Regions from separate parts of the Paenibacillus sp. YPG26 genome, predicted to be linked through region 2. Evidence: riboswitches for the same ligand, from Rfam matches in the RefSeq annotation. Region 2 holds a riboswitch; each other region holds the start of a gene.
What was found. Region 2 has a riboswitch for cyclic di-AMP ahead of LDO05_RS00495 (C40 family peptidase). Riboswitches for the same ligand answer to the same signal wherever they lie in the genome.

Region 1: linked by a shared signal. The riboswitch ahead of LDO05_RS10455 (CAP domain-containing protein) and the one ahead of LDO05_RS00495 (C40 family peptidase) in region 2 are both predicted to bind cyclic di-AMP.
Region 3: linked by a shared signal. The riboswitch ahead of LDO05_RS01620 (APC family permease) and the one ahead of LDO05_RS00495 (C40 family peptidase) in region 2 are both predicted to bind cyclic di-AMP.

Annotation. Positions count from the first base shown of each region.
Region 1 covers NZ_CP084530.1:2,225,158-2,230,567, forward strand. The annotation lists gene nirB (nitrite reductase large subunit NirB) at 1-1,689, opposite strand, end outside; gene ypfJ (KPN_02809 family neutral zinc metallopeptidase) at 2,000-2,842, opposite strand; cyclic di-AMP (ydaO/yuaA leader) riboswitch at 3,121-3,253, shown strand; gene LDO05_RS10455 (CAP domain-containing protein) at 3,260-3,934, shown strand; gene aspA (aspartate ammonia-lyase) at 4,092-5,410, opposite strand, start outside.
Region 2 covers NZ_CP084530.1:100,435-105,844, forward strand. The annotation lists gene LDO05_RS00485 (GNAT family N-acetyltransferase) at 1-199, opposite strand, end outside; gene LDO05_RS00490 (C40 family peptidase) at 471-944, opposite strand; cyclic di-AMP (ydaO/yuaA leader) riboswitch at 949-1,087, opposite strand; gene LDO05_RS00495 (C40 family peptidase) at 1,430-1,912, opposite strand; cyclic di-AMP (ydaO/yuaA leader) riboswitch at 1,919-2,054, opposite strand; gene LDO05_RS00500 (hypothetical protein) at 2,276-3,091, opposite strand; gene LDO05_RS00505 (M1 family metallopeptidase) at 3,104-5,080, opposite strand; gene LDO05_RS00510 (YwhD family protein) at 5,234-5,410, shown strand, end outside.
Region 3 covers NZ_CP084530.1:344,233-349,642, forward strand. The annotation lists gene LDO05_RS01615 (HD-GYP domain-containing protein) at 1-1,329, shown strand, start outside; gene LDO05_RS01620 (APC family permease) at 1,462-3,285, opposite strand; cyclic di-AMP (ydaO/yuaA leader) riboswitch at 3,411-3,557, opposite strand; gene LDO05_RS01625 (hypothetical protein) at 3,871-4,998, opposite strand; gene LDO05_RS01630 (DUF6953 family protein) at 5,138-5,374, shown strand.

The DNA.
Region 1 (5,410 bases), 1.8 Mb from region 2:
TGGAATTCGAGGAACCACTGTATAAGTTCCATCACTCCTTCTTAGAGCCCCGGACCTCTTTAGCGGATGCTCCGTATTGAACAGATAGGAATTCTGTGAGCCTAGATAATAATGAAGAGCAGGCCGACAAATCAGGCAGCCCATAGGTTGAGTCCAACCCAGCGAGGTCATGAGTTGGTACTCGTCCTCGTAACGATGACAAGAAACTGCCTCCTTAACCATGTCATGAGAGTAGGTTGTGCATCCGCAAATAGCTTCTACGTTCTGAGCCCCCGTCTCCATGTTCGTAAGGGTATATTTCAAAAGTGCAGCTACCCGTGGGGTACATCCACCGCAGGTTCCAGCCGCCCTGGTACAGTCCCGGATTTGCTCAACTGTCTCCAGTCCTTCCTCACGTATAGCGTTCATAATTCTCGACTTACTGACCCCGTTACAAGAGCAGACGGTCTCATGATCTGACATTTCAGCAATCTGCAGATTGCTCTGGGACGAGACTTCTCCGTGGCTGTCCGCCTTGTATAATGCAGATACGTCCGCGTTGCGACGAATAAGCTCAAGCAGGCTCGTTCCCTCCCGTACATCTCCAAATAACACTGCTCCTGCTATGTTACCTGTAGGAGAGATTACAATCTTCTTATAAGTTCCTCTCTGACCGTCATAGGAAATGATGGACTGTTCGGCATTTTCTTCATGAATTTGTCCTGCCGAGAACACCTTAGCACCCGCAACCTTTAGCTGAGAGAATAATATGGAGCCTTGGTAAGGAGCTGTCTGTATGCCGCACACGGTGCGGGCGAGCACCTTCCCTTGTTCATAAAGTGGAGCTACCAGTCCATAAGAAATGCCGCGATGCTCGGCGCATTCACCAACTGCGTAGATATTCGGGATACTGGTCTCCATGAAATCGTTCACGATAATACCGCGATTCACCAAAATGTTGCTTCTTGAAGCCAATTCCACATTTGGCTGGATACCGACCGCCATGATCACCAGATCAGCTGAAATATGCGATCCATCGGAGAAGCGCAGCCCCGAAGCCCTCCTTCGTCCCGTAACTCGGGTAGTATTCTTATCCAGAAGGAAGCTCATCCCCTGTACCTCAAGCTTCTCTTGAAGCATCCGGGCCGCAGTCCTGTCCAACTGGCGGTTCATCAGAAAGGGGGAATTGTGGACGACCTCAACCCTCATGCCTTGATTAAGTAGTCCCCGTGCTGCCTCAAGACCTAATAATCCTCCACCGATCACTGCTGCTTTGCGATATGTCCGGGCTGATTCGATAATCTGAAGGCAATCTGTGATATTACGGAAGGCCATTACGCCAGGCATGTCGGCACCCGGTAGAGGAAGCATGAAGGGCAGGGAGCCTGTAGCTAGAATCAGCACATCATACCTGCGAATTCTCCCGGAATCTGACAGTACGGTCATCTTCTCAGGATCTATACAAGTGATCTTCTCTCCGGCATACAGCTGAATTCCGTGTTTGGCATACCAATCCCAATCATGGAGAATAATCTCCTGGATCCCTGAATCTCCTTGGAGCACTTTAGATAGCAGAATGCGGTTATAATTGGGATAGGGTTCGCTTCCGAACACTGTAATTTCAAATTCATTCGGTGCAAGCTTCAAGATTTCTTCAATGCACCTCACTCCCGCCATTCCATTGCCTATCATCACAAGTCTTTTTGTCATCTACACTCACTCCAATGTAAGTAAACCTAACTAAATTCTGAATTTACTTTAATGTTAGTTTCTATAACATAGATGATAAATTTCCATTTATAAATACTAATTTTTAACAAATATAGCCTTAGTAACAATGTATAGTCAACATTTATGTTAGGTAATATGACATTTGTTATTTGTATTAATCCTATTTTTAATTTTTATCAGCAAATAGTTAACTATAGTTGTTATAGTTATGTCATAAATCTTATGTATAAAGCAAACAGGCTCTTCCGGCACAATGCCGAAAGAGCCATACGATAACAATATGCCTGTTCTACAGATTCTTGGCAGAGAAAGTATCCCCGCCTTCTATACGACCAGTCTCGAAGCCTTTGTAGAACCATCTTTTCCTCTGCTCGGAGGTCCCATGGGTGAAGCTCTCTGGCACTACATAACCTCTTGCCTGCTTCTGCAATGTGTCATCCCCCACTGCACTGGCTGCAGTCAAAGCTTCATCCAGATCGCCTTCCTCCAGCACACCCATCCCTTGAGCACGGTTGGCCCATACACCAGCCAAATAATCTGCCTGAAGCTCGAACCGTACAAGATACTTGTTGAATTCAGCTTCACTCAGCTTCTGCCTAAGGGGCATGACTTTGTCACTTGTTCCAAGCAGAGTCTGCACATGGTGTCCAACCTCATGGGCGATCACATAAGCCATAGCGAAATCACCTGGCGCATTGAACTTCTGCTTAAGCTCGTCATAGAAGCTCAGATCAATATACAGCTTCTGGTCTCCAGGACAATAGAACGGGCCTACCGATGATCCTGCTGTCCCGCAAGCCGACTGCACACTGTTCGTATACAGCACCAGAGTCGGGTTCTGATATCTAAGCCCTTCCTCCCTGAACACTTCTGTCCATACATCCTCAGTATCAGCAAGCACGACCGAGACGAAATCCTTCATCTCCTGTTCTTGCTGTGTAGGGGTATATGCAGAATTAGAATCTGTTCCTGACCCCGTCATATTGCTCAAGAGGTCACCGCCATTCCCGCCAAGCAAAGTGACGAGCAGCATAATAATAATCCCGCCGATTCCCCCGCCTACAAGGGTCTTGCCTCCCATCCCCCTACGGTCTTCGACGTTGGAGCTTCCTCTTCTACCTTTCCACTGCATACGGCAACCTCCCTTATCGCATCCGCCTAGCGCATTTAAGATGTTATAAGTGTTTATACCCGGGAATGGCTGCTGTTCACACTCCATTTACTGGAATCTGCATAAGATTCTCCATCATTGCTGCTTGAATGGTGCCTTATTCGTCGTCACGCGTTAGCTGCTTAGGTTAGTTGTTGATTGTCATGGAAAGTTTTGACCCATGAACTGTCGGGACAGGCGTGCTACAATTTGTAGCGAGCTTGGATCCTCAATCATAGCTACTGCAAATTCTGGGATCCAAGCAAATAAGGCCGAAGCTTAATTTACAAGCACGGGGGACCCATACACTGGGGTGAAGCCATTCCATGGCAGGGTGATTACTCTTTGACCCTAATCCGTCAGCTAACCTCGCAGGCTGTTAAAAGGAGAAATGTACAAATGAAATTACAGAAAAATCTAGTTACAGGCGCACTCGCGCTTAGCCTATTCGCAGTCACCGGTGCGGCATCAGCATCTGCAGCCGCAGATACCACCACAGAGAATTACAACAAGGTCTGGTCTTACAGCACGAACCAAAGCTTTTCATGGAGTCATGTACTGCAGCAGCTCAGAACTATGAATAACCAAGCATCCGCTGCGACTAAAGCTCAAGGCACTACCGGGAACCAGGCATCGCAGAAGACCAAGAGTAACACCCATACTACGCAGAACAACACGAACACTGCCAAGACTGGCACATCCGAATCCGCCTATGCAGATCAAGTGGTAGCTCTCGTTAATCAGGAACGTGCCAAAGCGGGTGTAAAGCCGCTGGCTGCTGATAAAGCACTGACTGTTATGGCGCTTGACAAAGCCAAAGATATGTATAACAACGGCTACTTTGACCATAATTCACCTACCTACGGATCCCCTTTTGATATGATGAAATCGTATGGTATTCGTTACACTTATGCAGGCGAGAACATTGCCAAGGGCCAGAAGAACCCCGCCGAGGTTATGAAAGCATGGATGAACAGCCCTGGACACAAGCAGAATATTCTAAGTCCTAACTTCACCAAGATCGGCGCTGCCTATTATAATGGCGAATGGGTACAAGAATTTATTGCGGACTAATCAAGCTAATTCAATCTTATTACAGCAAGAGACTAACCCGGCTTAGCGGATTAGTCTCTTGTTCTATATTATGAATTTGGAATGATAACTAGGGTCTCCTACAAAAAGATACATGCTTAGCCTGCCTTAATAAGCATATATGTATGACTTAAGTAAGTTACACTTTCTTCTCATCTCTATAGAATACTTGGGCACCGGCAATGCCGGGATGGGTCATCTCATAAGGATCCAGAATCTGATCAAGTTCCTCTTCAGTAAGCACATTATATTTGAGACACAATGCCCTCACAGACTCTCCAGTGAGAATCGCTTCTCTAGCTATTCGGGATACGACCTCATAACCAAGATGTGGGTTCACGGCAGTAATTATGCCTACACTTCTCTCCACATCGGCCTTCGTCTTCTCCGTATTCGCTTCAATCCCTGATAAGCAGAAGTCCGTGAATACCCGGAATGAATTATTCATCATACTGATGGATTGGATAAGATTGAAGACTAATACAGGCTCCATTACGTTAAGCTCAAGCTGCCCAGCTGATGAAGCCAGGCAGATCGTGTGGTCATTGCCGATCACCTGGAACGCGACCTGATTGATCACCTCGGCCATCACCGGATTGACCTTGCCCGGCATAATGGAGGATCCCGGCTGTCTCGCAGGGAGGAAGATTTCGTTAAATCCAACACGGGGGCCTGATGCCATAAGTCTCAGATCATTAGCGATCTTCGACATATTCATCATACATACCTTCAAAGCCGCCGATACTTCGGTATAAGCGTCTGTATTTTGAGTAGCATCAACAAGATGAATAGCTGTTACAAGCGGAAATCCGCTGATCTGTGTCAAATATTCAACTACGAGCTCAATATATTTCGGGTCCGCATTAAGCCCTGTCCCTACGGCTGTAGCGCCCATGTTAACTTCATACAGATGCTGTCTCGAGCTCTCTATCCGAAGAATATCCCTCCCCAGAACCCGATGATAAGCCTCAAATTCTTGTCCAAGGCGGATGGGCACCGCATCCTGCAGGTGCGTTCTCCCCATCTTGATCACATGGTCGAACTCTTTGGACTTGGCAACGAACACCTGATGCATATCCCTCATGGTGACCAGAAGCTGTTCCATCAGAGATAATACGGCGATATGTATAGCTGTTGGGAACGCGTCATTGGTCGATTGAGCCATGTTAACATGAGAATTTGGACTGAGATAGTCATAAGCACCCTTGTTCTTCCCGAGTAGCTCCAAAGCCCGGTTCGCGATAACCTCATTCGTGTTCATGTTAAGAGATGTCCCGGCTCCTCCTTGAATGGGATCCACGATGAACTGGTCATGCCATCGCCCATCTATGATCTCTTCGGCGGCCTGCACAATGACTTTGCCGTGACCGGCGTACAGTCTGCCAATCTGCATATTGGCCAAGGCTGCCGCTTTCTTCACCATTGCCATGGATTTAATTAACTCCTTGTGTACCGTAT
Region 2 (5,410 bases):
GTTCCCCAGCAGGCGTAAGAACGGATAGGTACTGTTCCCGGCGAAGCTGAGGATCGCCGAACTCAATCTCAAGGGATTTCATCCGTTCCCAAGGGGGGAACTTGTAGATGTCATAGGGCGGGGGATAGACCCAGCTGCAGATAACCTGGGCGTGGGATTCTTCCATGGGAATAGCCTTAAATGCTGGAGGGTTATTCATCAACTGGCGTACCTCATTTCGTGTCGGATATAGATTAAAAAAAAGAAAAAAATATATATTTTTGTACGTTTAAGCCCAGTGGCAGTGGGTAAATATAGGATAAGCAAATATATGGAATTAAATTAGATATTTGTTCTGGAAGGTTGAAACCTTTGGCAGATATCTAACGTTTTAGAAGTAGGTACTAAGATAGCAAAAAGAAGACCGCAGGCGATTCCGGCAAGAATCGTGCGGTCCACTCGGATGTAAATTCCATTTGAGGGAATGGAGTTTACAGGTTCACAGCATATTTAGTGTATTTGGCTTTGCTAAGAACACGCTTAGCTCCAAGGTAGCGTTTGCTGTAGTAGCTGCTGCTGAGACGGTCAATGTGAATGCCTTTTGAGGAAGAGGCGTGTGCGAATTGGCCGTTTCCAAGGAATACTCCGACATGAGATACACCGGAACCGAAAGTATTAAAGAAGACAAGATCTCCGGCCTTCAATTGGCTCTTCGCCATAACTGGAGAACCCTGATGGAATTGAGCTTTGGATTGACGGGCAAGGGATACGCCCATTTTCTTGAACACATAAGATGTAAATCCGGAACAATCAAACCCACTTGAAGTTACGCCGCCCCATTTATAAGGAGTACCGTATACACTCTTCACCGTGTTAGTTAATGTGGAATCTGCGAATGCGCTGCCTGTTCCTAGTGTGAACAATAATGCCAAGCTCGTTGCCGCTGCTGCTAGTTTCTTTCTCAAGTTGTTATGCTCCTTCCAATGCCTGCGAGGTTAGCTTGAGGATTCGGTTGAAGGTTCCCTATGACCCCTCTGATGCAAGATCAATTCACCCATAACTGGTTCCCCCGTTTCCCAGGTGCGTGGGAATTCGGCTGGTTTGTTGGTTTAGTGCACCTGTGCTGAAAATCCGCAAGATACGGGATTTCAGGACCCAGCGTTCACGGGAAGCGATAGTATGACTTTCGTATGATCATCATATACAGACTTCGTGACGCTCCGACATAGGACAGTAATAATTACAAAGTTGTTACTAATTACTTGCCTATTGTACCAAAGGGCCCAAGCTTTGGCAAGTTTGTTTTACACTTTTTTTGTCAAGATAACGGTTTATTTGTCGAAAAATTGGCTAATACTATATTATTAGTCTAATTATATACAGACAAAAGCCCGCATCGATTCCGGCAAGAATCAATACGGGCGATGCCAAGGGAACTGCTTATCTTACATCAATTGTTGTCTTTGGAGGAATCGGCAACAGATTGAAATACTTCGTTGCTCATAATACGCTTAGCTCCAACGTAGCGGTTGGTGTAGTAGCTGTCACTCAGCTTGCTGATGGTAACGCCTTTTGAGGAAGAGGCGTGTGCGAATTTGCCATTACCTACAAATACACCTACGTGTGACACACCATTACCAAAAGTATTGAAGAATACCAGATCTCCGGCTTTCAGTTCATCTTTCGATACGGCCTTACCCATCTTGAATTGGGCGCCCGATTGGTGAGGAAGGTCTATTCCCAGTTTGTCAAATACATACATCGTAAAGCCTGAGCAATCGAAGCCATTCGTGGAGGTTCCACCTGACTTATAATCTGTGCCAATCACTTTGTCCACGACTTTGTCCAGCTTGGAGTCAGCGAAAACGCTTCCAGTCCCAAGGGTGAATAAAATGGACATTGATACTGCTGCAACCACAAGTTTCTTCTTCAAAAGCGGTTAAACTCCTTCCAATGCCTGCGAGGTTAGCTTAAGGATTCGGTTGAAGGTCCCCTATGATCCCTCTGTTGCGAGATCAATTCACCCAAGATGGTTCCCCCGTTTCCCGGTGCTGGGAATTCGGCTTGATATCTGTGCACCTATAACAAGAATACGACATTAAAGTCGAATCTCCTGCTTGTGACAAAAAAATAATTACAATGTTGTTACTGTCTGTTCATAATTCACATTGTAGCAAGGCAGGTATCTTTTGGCAATGGTTACTTGCGAGATTTCCAGGCCGGTTGAAACAGGAAAGGCCTCCGCAGATCTGCGGAGGTCTTGGGGGGCGTAGAGTTAGAGGAGACCGAAGGAGATTCAATTCTTCTCATTCCAAAGGTGATATTGGGAGGAAATATGCCAAATACTGAGAAGTGAACGGATGAAAGGATAGGATTGCTGAAGGATAAGTGCCAGAAATCCGGTCCAGATCCAGGAGACGGTACTAAAAGCGCCGAACAGGAGCAGGGTTACCCCGCCCAGGCAGAGGGATATGCCTATAACGGTAAGCAGCTGCCGCAAGCAGCTTAGCATAGAGGGGAGCATTCCCCGGCCAAAAATATAACCGAACTTGGCGTACAGAAGAAGCTGATGAATCAAATAGCCATAAATCAGCCATCCCAGAATATATATAGCCGTATAGAGAAGTGGATATCCGCCAGACTGTATGCCCTGTACAAGGAGATCCAGCAGCTTGGGTCCGAGCCAGTAAGCGGGACCAAGTACGAGAAGGAGCTCTATCAGGTAAAAGACGGTGACCGGCTTCCACAGCCTGCCGATCCCCTGGAAGAATACCAGACCGGCCCCGTCCGGGGTTAATGGACGAAGTCCATAGAGAATTCCGGCCTGAATGAGCGGGGTCAGCAGCATGCGCAGAATGAACATGCCGGCCAGAAGCCAGAAATACAGATGAACCTCGGAGCTGTATTTGAGCTCCAGCTGACCTTCAATCAGAAATAGAATGCGGCTTAGCTCGCCCGGCGCCGGATCCGGGTAGCGCTGCAGCAGCGGTATAATGGCAGAATTGATCAGCCGGTAGAGAAATACACCCCAGAGCAGCTGATAGAGGAACAGGATAATGACGACCGGGAACTGATCTTTGGTACTTTGCCATCCGTTACGAATGTATCTCACTCTATTGTCACCTCACCATGAGAGCAATCCAAGTAGGGACTCCACTACTTTGGTTATGCCCAGATTCCACCGCGTTCCGGTCTTCTCTTCCACTTCTGCTTTCAGATAATTGTTAATATGCTTGTTCTCCAGCACCAGGGTGTAGCGGGGATCGATCATTGCCCAGGCCAGCGGCTCCTTGTACTGCAGCTTGTAGACAATCTGGTTCTCATCACCCTTCCAGATCTTGCGCACAAGATGTCCGTCTTTGTAGCTGAACAGGACGGGAACCTCCGGATAGCTGCCGCCGAGTCGGCTGATCTTCACGACAGACTCATATAGGGGGCCGGGAGTCTTCTGTACTTGGTTCACGGTGATGGAATCAACCGAGTAATTTATCATTTGCCCGCTGTATACATACTGATTGAAATAATCCTTCCAGGACTGCCCGGTCACCTGCTCCACGACTCTTTGGAAATCCGAGGTTGTCGGGTGCTTGAAGCGGTATTTGCTGCTGTAGCGGGCCAGGATCTTGTTCATGGTTCCTGCTCCAACCTGCCGTTCAATGCCGAGCAGTACGAGCTTGCCGCGGGTATAGACATTTTGGGCATAGATATCGGAGGATCCGTATTTCCAGGATTCCAGAGGCAGCGCGGCTGGATGGTTCACGAAGCTGGCCTGAACAGGCAGATTGGGCTGAATTCCATAGGCGCTCTCCATGAGTTTGTCTTCAGCGTAAGAAGTGAATCCCTCATCCAGCCAGGCTTCTTCGAATTCGTTACTTGCGATCATGCCGTAAAAATATTGGTGTCCGATCTCGTGCACCACGGTTCTCTCCAGCTCATACCCAGGTGAGAGCGAAGTCGCTCCAAAGGCAGTTACGAGGGTCGGATACTCCATTCCGCCTGCCCCATTGCCGCTTGCCGGGGGAACCACGATGGACAGGGTCGAGTAAGGATAACGGCCATACCATTTGCTGTAGGAAGACAAGGCAGCCTTAGCCGCATAGAAATAGCGGTCCTTAAGGTCCTTATGCAGCGGATCGAGATACAGCTTGATCCGGACACCCGGGACCTCGGCCGAGGAGAATGGCTCCTCCGCATAGACAAAGTCCGGGGAAGCCGCCCAGGCAAAGTCATGCACATCATCGGCATAGAACTGGTAGATCTTGCGATTCTGCTTGACCGCTGCGGTCTTGGTGGGAAAGCCGGTCGCTGCGACGATATAGGAGCTTGGCACATTGATCCGTACACTGAAGATCCCGAAGTCGGAGTAGAACTCCGAGCTTCCGTGGTATTGATGCAGGTTCCAGCCTTCGGAGGCGCGGCCGCGGGTTCCGGCTGGCTCATACACACTTATTTTGGGGAACCACTGCCCGGCCATCACGAAGTTATCCGCGGTGCCCATGCGGGCGAATACCTTGGGAAGCTGGACCTCAAAGCTCATGAGAATAGTTATGCTCTCTCCGCCCTGAACGGGGCGGGGAAGCCGAACCTTGACCAGAGTCTGGTCTTTCGTATTGCCATCATCAGGCTGTACATACTGAAGACGGTGAATCAGGGAGATCCCATCGGTGGTCCGGATTCCAGTCAGCTTCATGGAGCCCCATCCATCCTTTGGCATAGAGTCGCCCCGAAGCTTGCCTCCGGACTCCTTCATGAAGGTAGTATCCTTGGAGGCGAAGGCGTTCGGATACAGGTGAAGGTAGAGCTCGCTCACGGGCTGTCTGCCCGGGTGCTTCCAGGTTATACTCTCGGTGCCGGTTAAGGTGCGGTCCTTCTCATTCAAATGGACATCAATGTGATATTCGGCAATGCGGTCACTAAGCTGCTCCGTACCGGGTGTGCCGATACTCTCGGGTGTCTTGGGCTGATCCTGCGGAGGCTTGCCCATTTCCGGAGCAAATGAGGTCTGGGCAGGGGCGGGTGTCAGGCTGAACCATACAGCGCCGCCAATAACGATAAGGCTGAGAATTGAGATAAGTATAATTTTGATCCGTGGTGGGGTCATTCTTGGATACCTCCCGTTGACAAGCATCTAAGGCATGTATATGTTTGCATCTGGGGGATTATTAGTTAAAATTAAAATATACAGAGCCTGTTGTTATGGAGGGCACTCCGAATCATCAGCAAGCAAGGCTGCGGCTCATTAATGGAGGGGAATATGGACAATCTGAACAAGACTGGCAAGAAGCAAATTGCCTTAAATATTATCAGCGGGAATGAGAAAAGCAGCAAACACAAGGGCTTTGGCGCGGGTTCCATTGACCTGAACAGCGTATCGCCGATCATTATTGATAGCGGGGAAGCGAAGATCGACATCGGTGCCATGCATGCGAAG
Region 3 (5,410 bases), 240 kb from region 2:
TCCATGATGGTAGCCATTGCAGTAGGAATCGCGGGACATCGCGTTAGAAATATAAAGGTAAGCTTCCTCGCCCTGGCATTCATCTCGTTGGGTGAGACTTTCACGGTTCACGGGTTGTCCACGCCCAATCTTATGATCCACGCTTCACACCTGCCGGCCGTTGCGGCCCAGGCGAGCACCCTGCTTGCGACATTCTGGCTGTGGCTGTCTTCGATGTCATCTGACTCGGCGCTGATTGTGAAGCTGTCCGGGCTGCGGGGCAGATTGATTCCGATCTGGCTGGTGCTCATTCTTATACTCAGCATCGTAAGCTTTATGAATCCGCATCTGATGAGTCTGATCCCTTTGAATCAGAGCCCTTTGCAATGGCTGGTGACCGTTCTTGTCGCTGGAATGAACCTGATTACCATTTACCGCTATTATCAGTCCTACCGGTATTCACGGTTCCCGCTCCAGAAGGCCATCATATACAGCTGCTGTTGGCTGATGGTGGCCCAGTACATTATGGCGGCAGGAGAGTTATGGCGTATCAGCTGGTGGATGTATCATTTCCTGCTTCTGGCCTCGATGATCGTGATGATTACCGGTCTCATCAGGCAGTATGCATCCAATCCGTCATGGAATATGACCTTCAGAGGACTATATTCCACAGATCCCATGGAGCGGATTACCAGCTGCTTGTCTCCTAGTGTGAGGAATCTGATTCAGGCTACCGAGGAGAAGGACCTGTATACGGCTGGGCACAACTTCAGAGTTACAATGTATGCGATGAAGCTTGGCGAGGAGATGAAGCTGTCCCCCGAGGAGCTCCGGGCGGTCTCCCAAGGGACCATTATCCATGATGTGGGTAAGATTCATGTGCCTATCGAGATTCTGAACAAGCCGGGGCGTCTGACGCCTGAGGAGAGGGATATTATTGAGCTTCATCCCGTCAAGGGCTATGAGATGTGCCGGACACTTGGATTCATGAAGGATGAGCTGGATATTATCCGGTCTCACCATGAGAAGTGGGATGGCACGGGATATCCAGACCGGTTAAAGGGAGAGCAGATTCCTCTGCTGGCCAGAATCGTAGCTATTGCGGATGTCTACGATGCGCTGACATCGACCAGGGCCTACCGGAAGGCTTGGACCCACGATGAGGCGATGAAGCTGATTATCGGAGATCAGGGGACTCATTTCGATGCGGAATGTGTGCAGGCCTGGATCCGGGTATGCGAGCAGAACCCGGAGATCCATGAATATCCGGCCCATGTGGTTGAGAAGTGGGGCCACAGAAAGATGCTGCTTCAAGCGGGAGAGCCTGAAGGGGCTGGCGGCATCTGTTAAGTTAGAGGGGAAAGACACGCGGAGTGTCTTTTTTTCTGTACCAGAACAGCATTAGATTGCGTCAGCCCGAAATACAAGGGGAAGTCTCACACAGCCGACATGGCTTAGTGGGACTTCCCCTTTTGATTTATTTTATTTAGTTAGATGGTAAGGCACAGTCGTAACAATGACTTTTCTCCGGTACAGCAGCTTGGTACGAATGACTAGTCCTGACTGGTTATGAAGGATGTTGTGCCAGCCCTTCTTGGGAATGAACTGGGGAATCACCACGGTGACCTGATAGTTCGACTCGCTTGCCTTGCGCTGCACGGTATCCACAAACTTGAGCAGAGGCTGAATAATACTGCGGTAAGGTGAGTACAAGGTGACCAGTCTGACATCAGGCTGCCACTTCATCCATTTGGCTTCGAACTCATGCTCAGCCTGCTTCTCAAAAGGCACATATACGGCAATGACCTGATGCGGATTAAGCGATTTGGCATAGTTGAGTGAATTCTCCACCACATGAGTGATCCCGGCAACCGGAACGATGATCACATTGCCTTCAATCGGCATGGAGGGCTCACAGGTTGTAAGTCTGAGCTGGTCTCCGACCGCCTCATAATGCTTCCTGATCCGGTAGAAAATATAGATAATAAGCGGCAGGAAGATCAATACAGGCCATACCTGCGCGAATTTGGTTAAGAAGAACATGATCGTAACAATCAGGCTGATCAAGGCGCCGACGCTGTTAATGATCAGCTTCGTTACCCAACCGCTTGGCTTCTCCCGGACCCACTTGAAGATCATGCCGGTCTGGGACAGGGTGAACGGAATGAACACGCCCACGGCATACAGCGGAATCAGGTGCTCCGTCTGTCCTTTGAACAACAGAATTAACAGAATCGAGCAGACCCCGAGAATAATAATCCCGTTAGAGTATCCCAGCCGGTCTCCCCGGACGGTGAACATTCTTGGAATGAACTTATCCTTGGCCAGATTGACAGCGAGCAGCGGGAACGCGGAATACCCGGTGTTGGCGGCAAGAATCAGGATGAGAGCCGTCGTTCCTTGAATGAAGTAATACATGAAGTTCCGTCCAAAGGTATGTTCCGCAATCTGCGAGACCACGGTGACCTCTGTTCTTGGCGAAACTCCGTAGTAATACGCCAGAAATACGATGCCGGAGAACAGTATGGCCAGCAGTGCCCCCATGGCCATTAATGTCTTGGAGGCATTGGTAGGGGCCGGGTCTTTGAAATTGGGAATTGCATTGGATATAGCTTCCACACCCGTTAGTGCCGAGCTTCCCGAAGCAAAGGCCTTCAGAAGCAGGAACAGGCTGATCCCCGCTATAGGCGTGCCTACCGGCGTATGGAGCTCTGGGGATACATGCCCTGTCAGCGTGTTGTAGATGCCTACAGCGATAAGAATGAACAGAGCCAGAACGAACAAATACACCGGATAGGCAAGGATGGAAGCGGACTCTGTTACCCCTCTCAAGTTCAAAGTCGTAATGCACAGTACAAATACGATTGCAATGGGCACTGTATAAGGATGCAGGCTCGGAAAGGCCGAAGTTATGGCATCCGTACCAGCTGATACGCTCACCGCAACCGTAAGGATATAATCGACTAACAGGGAGCCGCCGGCCACCAGGCCGTAATTCACACCCAGATTCTCCTTGGATACGACGTATGCTCCGCCGCCATGCGGGTATGCGTAAATAATTTGACGATAAGATAAAATCAGTGCCGCAAGCAATACCAGCACACCCGCCGCAATCGGGATGGAATACCAGAAGGCCGCCGCGGACAGGGTAACGAGCACAATCAGAATTTGTTCGGGACCATAGGCTACGGATGATAAAGCATCGGACGAAAGGATAGCCAGGGCCTTGGTTTTGTTCAGCTTTTGTTCACCCAGTTCATTTGACTTGAGTGGACGTCCAATAAGGAATCTTTTGAGAGCGGACAATCGTTTCACCACCATTTAAGTGAATAAATTCAACAACCATCAATTGCGCGTACGAAGTATAAAATGCCCACTGACTTAAGCTCCAATACTGTGGACACGAGAAATTTCACTTACCTGGCCTCCACCTTCCTTCTCAAATAACGCTTACGGAGTTAGCTGTCGGATTCGGGCCCTTGAGTAGCCCTACCTTATTAGGATTCACCCCTGGATTGCTGCGGCAATCCGCTTGAACGGTTCCCCCGTACTTATACAAGTTTCAGCGGTATGGAATTTGAAACCGATGCTTATGATACTCCCCTGTTTTATTCTTGTAAACAACTTTTCATCCCTATCAAACGGGGCGCCGGGACAGGAAATTGCCGACGAATCAAGGGAAGCGATTACATTTGTTGGTAGACAAGGAGGCTTGTCCCTTGTGTTCATTTTTATCATAAATAAGCGGCGAGCCCCCTTCGGACTTCCGGAGGAGGCTCACCGCTTCAAGTTAGATTAGTTCCTTATCTTAATAATGCTCTGCTGTATCGCATCGGCATCCCTGCACCGCATACCGGAGCGGCATGGCTGAACTAATTGGCAGTGGCCTTCTTACTGCTGCTCCTTCTCCTTGTCACCGCCGAGTTGAATGCCCAGATGGCCGCTGTGGCCTGCCAGGTTCCCCCCAATATCAAAGCCTACGCCTTTGCCGCCGCCTAGATGAGCGTCGCTGTGAAAGCCTACGCCATGCTTGCCGCCTACCTTGCCGCCCACGTCATAGCCGACACCCTTGCCGATGCCAAGGTGTCCGCCGGCATGTGCGCCAATCCCGTGCTTGCCGCCCACATTGGCACCGGCATCAAAGGCAAGGCCTTGCTTCAGGCTTAAGTCTGCACCGGCATGAGCGCCGAGGCCGTAGGTGCTTCCGCCCAGATGCCCCGCAGCTGACGCGCCAACTCCCTGCAGACCGAGGTGGCCCTCGCCCTGAAGATCGAGTCCGTGGCTCCCGCCAATGTTGGCTCCCGTATCTACCTTAAGTCCTTGCGCGCCGCCGAGGCTGGCATCGGCATGGACGCCTACGCCGTAACCGCTGCCGCCCAAGTGCCCGCTGGCCTTAAGGCCCGCTCCCTTGCCGCCGCCTAGATGACCGGCGGTCTGTAGACCAACCCCGTGTTCGCCGCCGAGGCTCCCAGCCGCATCGAAGCCGAGCCCCTGCCCGCCGCCTACGTGGGCATCCGCATGGGCATCCAGCCCGTATTTACCGCCATACTGGGCTTTGGACTTCAGGTTCAGCTCGATATCTCTGGGGTTATTCTCCGGGTCTACAGTTCGGCCCTGGTGGTGTCCCCCGCCTTGGTGGTGTCCCCCGCCTTGATGATGTCCCCCGCCTTGATGGTGTCCGCCGCCCTGATGGTGTCCGCCGCCCTGATGGTGTCCGCCACCTTGGTGGTGTCCGAACCCGCTTCCTTGGTGATATCCCGGAAATCCCCCGCCTGGGAAGTAACCCGGATAGCCGAAATAAGGGGGAAACGAAGGATAAGGATAAGAATACGGATACGGATAAGCATAGGAGTAAGGATAAGGATAAGGATAAGGATATAGATAAGGATTAGGGTAGGAGTATGGGTAGGGGGATGAGGATGAGGATGGGTAGACGGAACGGACATTCGGATATCTATTAGGGGAACATGGCGGATACGTCACCTGGGTATTCAGGTTGGCACTCACATCTCTTGTCATTCAGAAGCCCTCCAATAATATTGATGATATAGCCTATTCACAAATGAGCAGGAATGACACCCGCTGAGGAATTGAATGATAACCTTAAATCGGATACGATGCTGTATAGGACTAGATCAGTTAAGGAGCTGGAAAGCGAATGGAAGTCTCAGAGCAGCAGGTTGCAGAGTGGATGGTTCAGGAGATCAGACACAGGGGCATCCTGCATCAGGAGGAAGCGACCCAATATATCCGGAGTTATTTCGGAGAACAATATGTATTTATAAATGAGAACCGCAATGTCTCGCTGTCCAAGGAAGTGAAGAAGGCGTTCCGCAAGCTGCATGGCGGCCGGGTAGCCTGGGATCGGGACGGGTTCTTCTGGGCATGGACCTAAGGGTCACAGGACCGCAGGAAGATTGCATAATTAAGG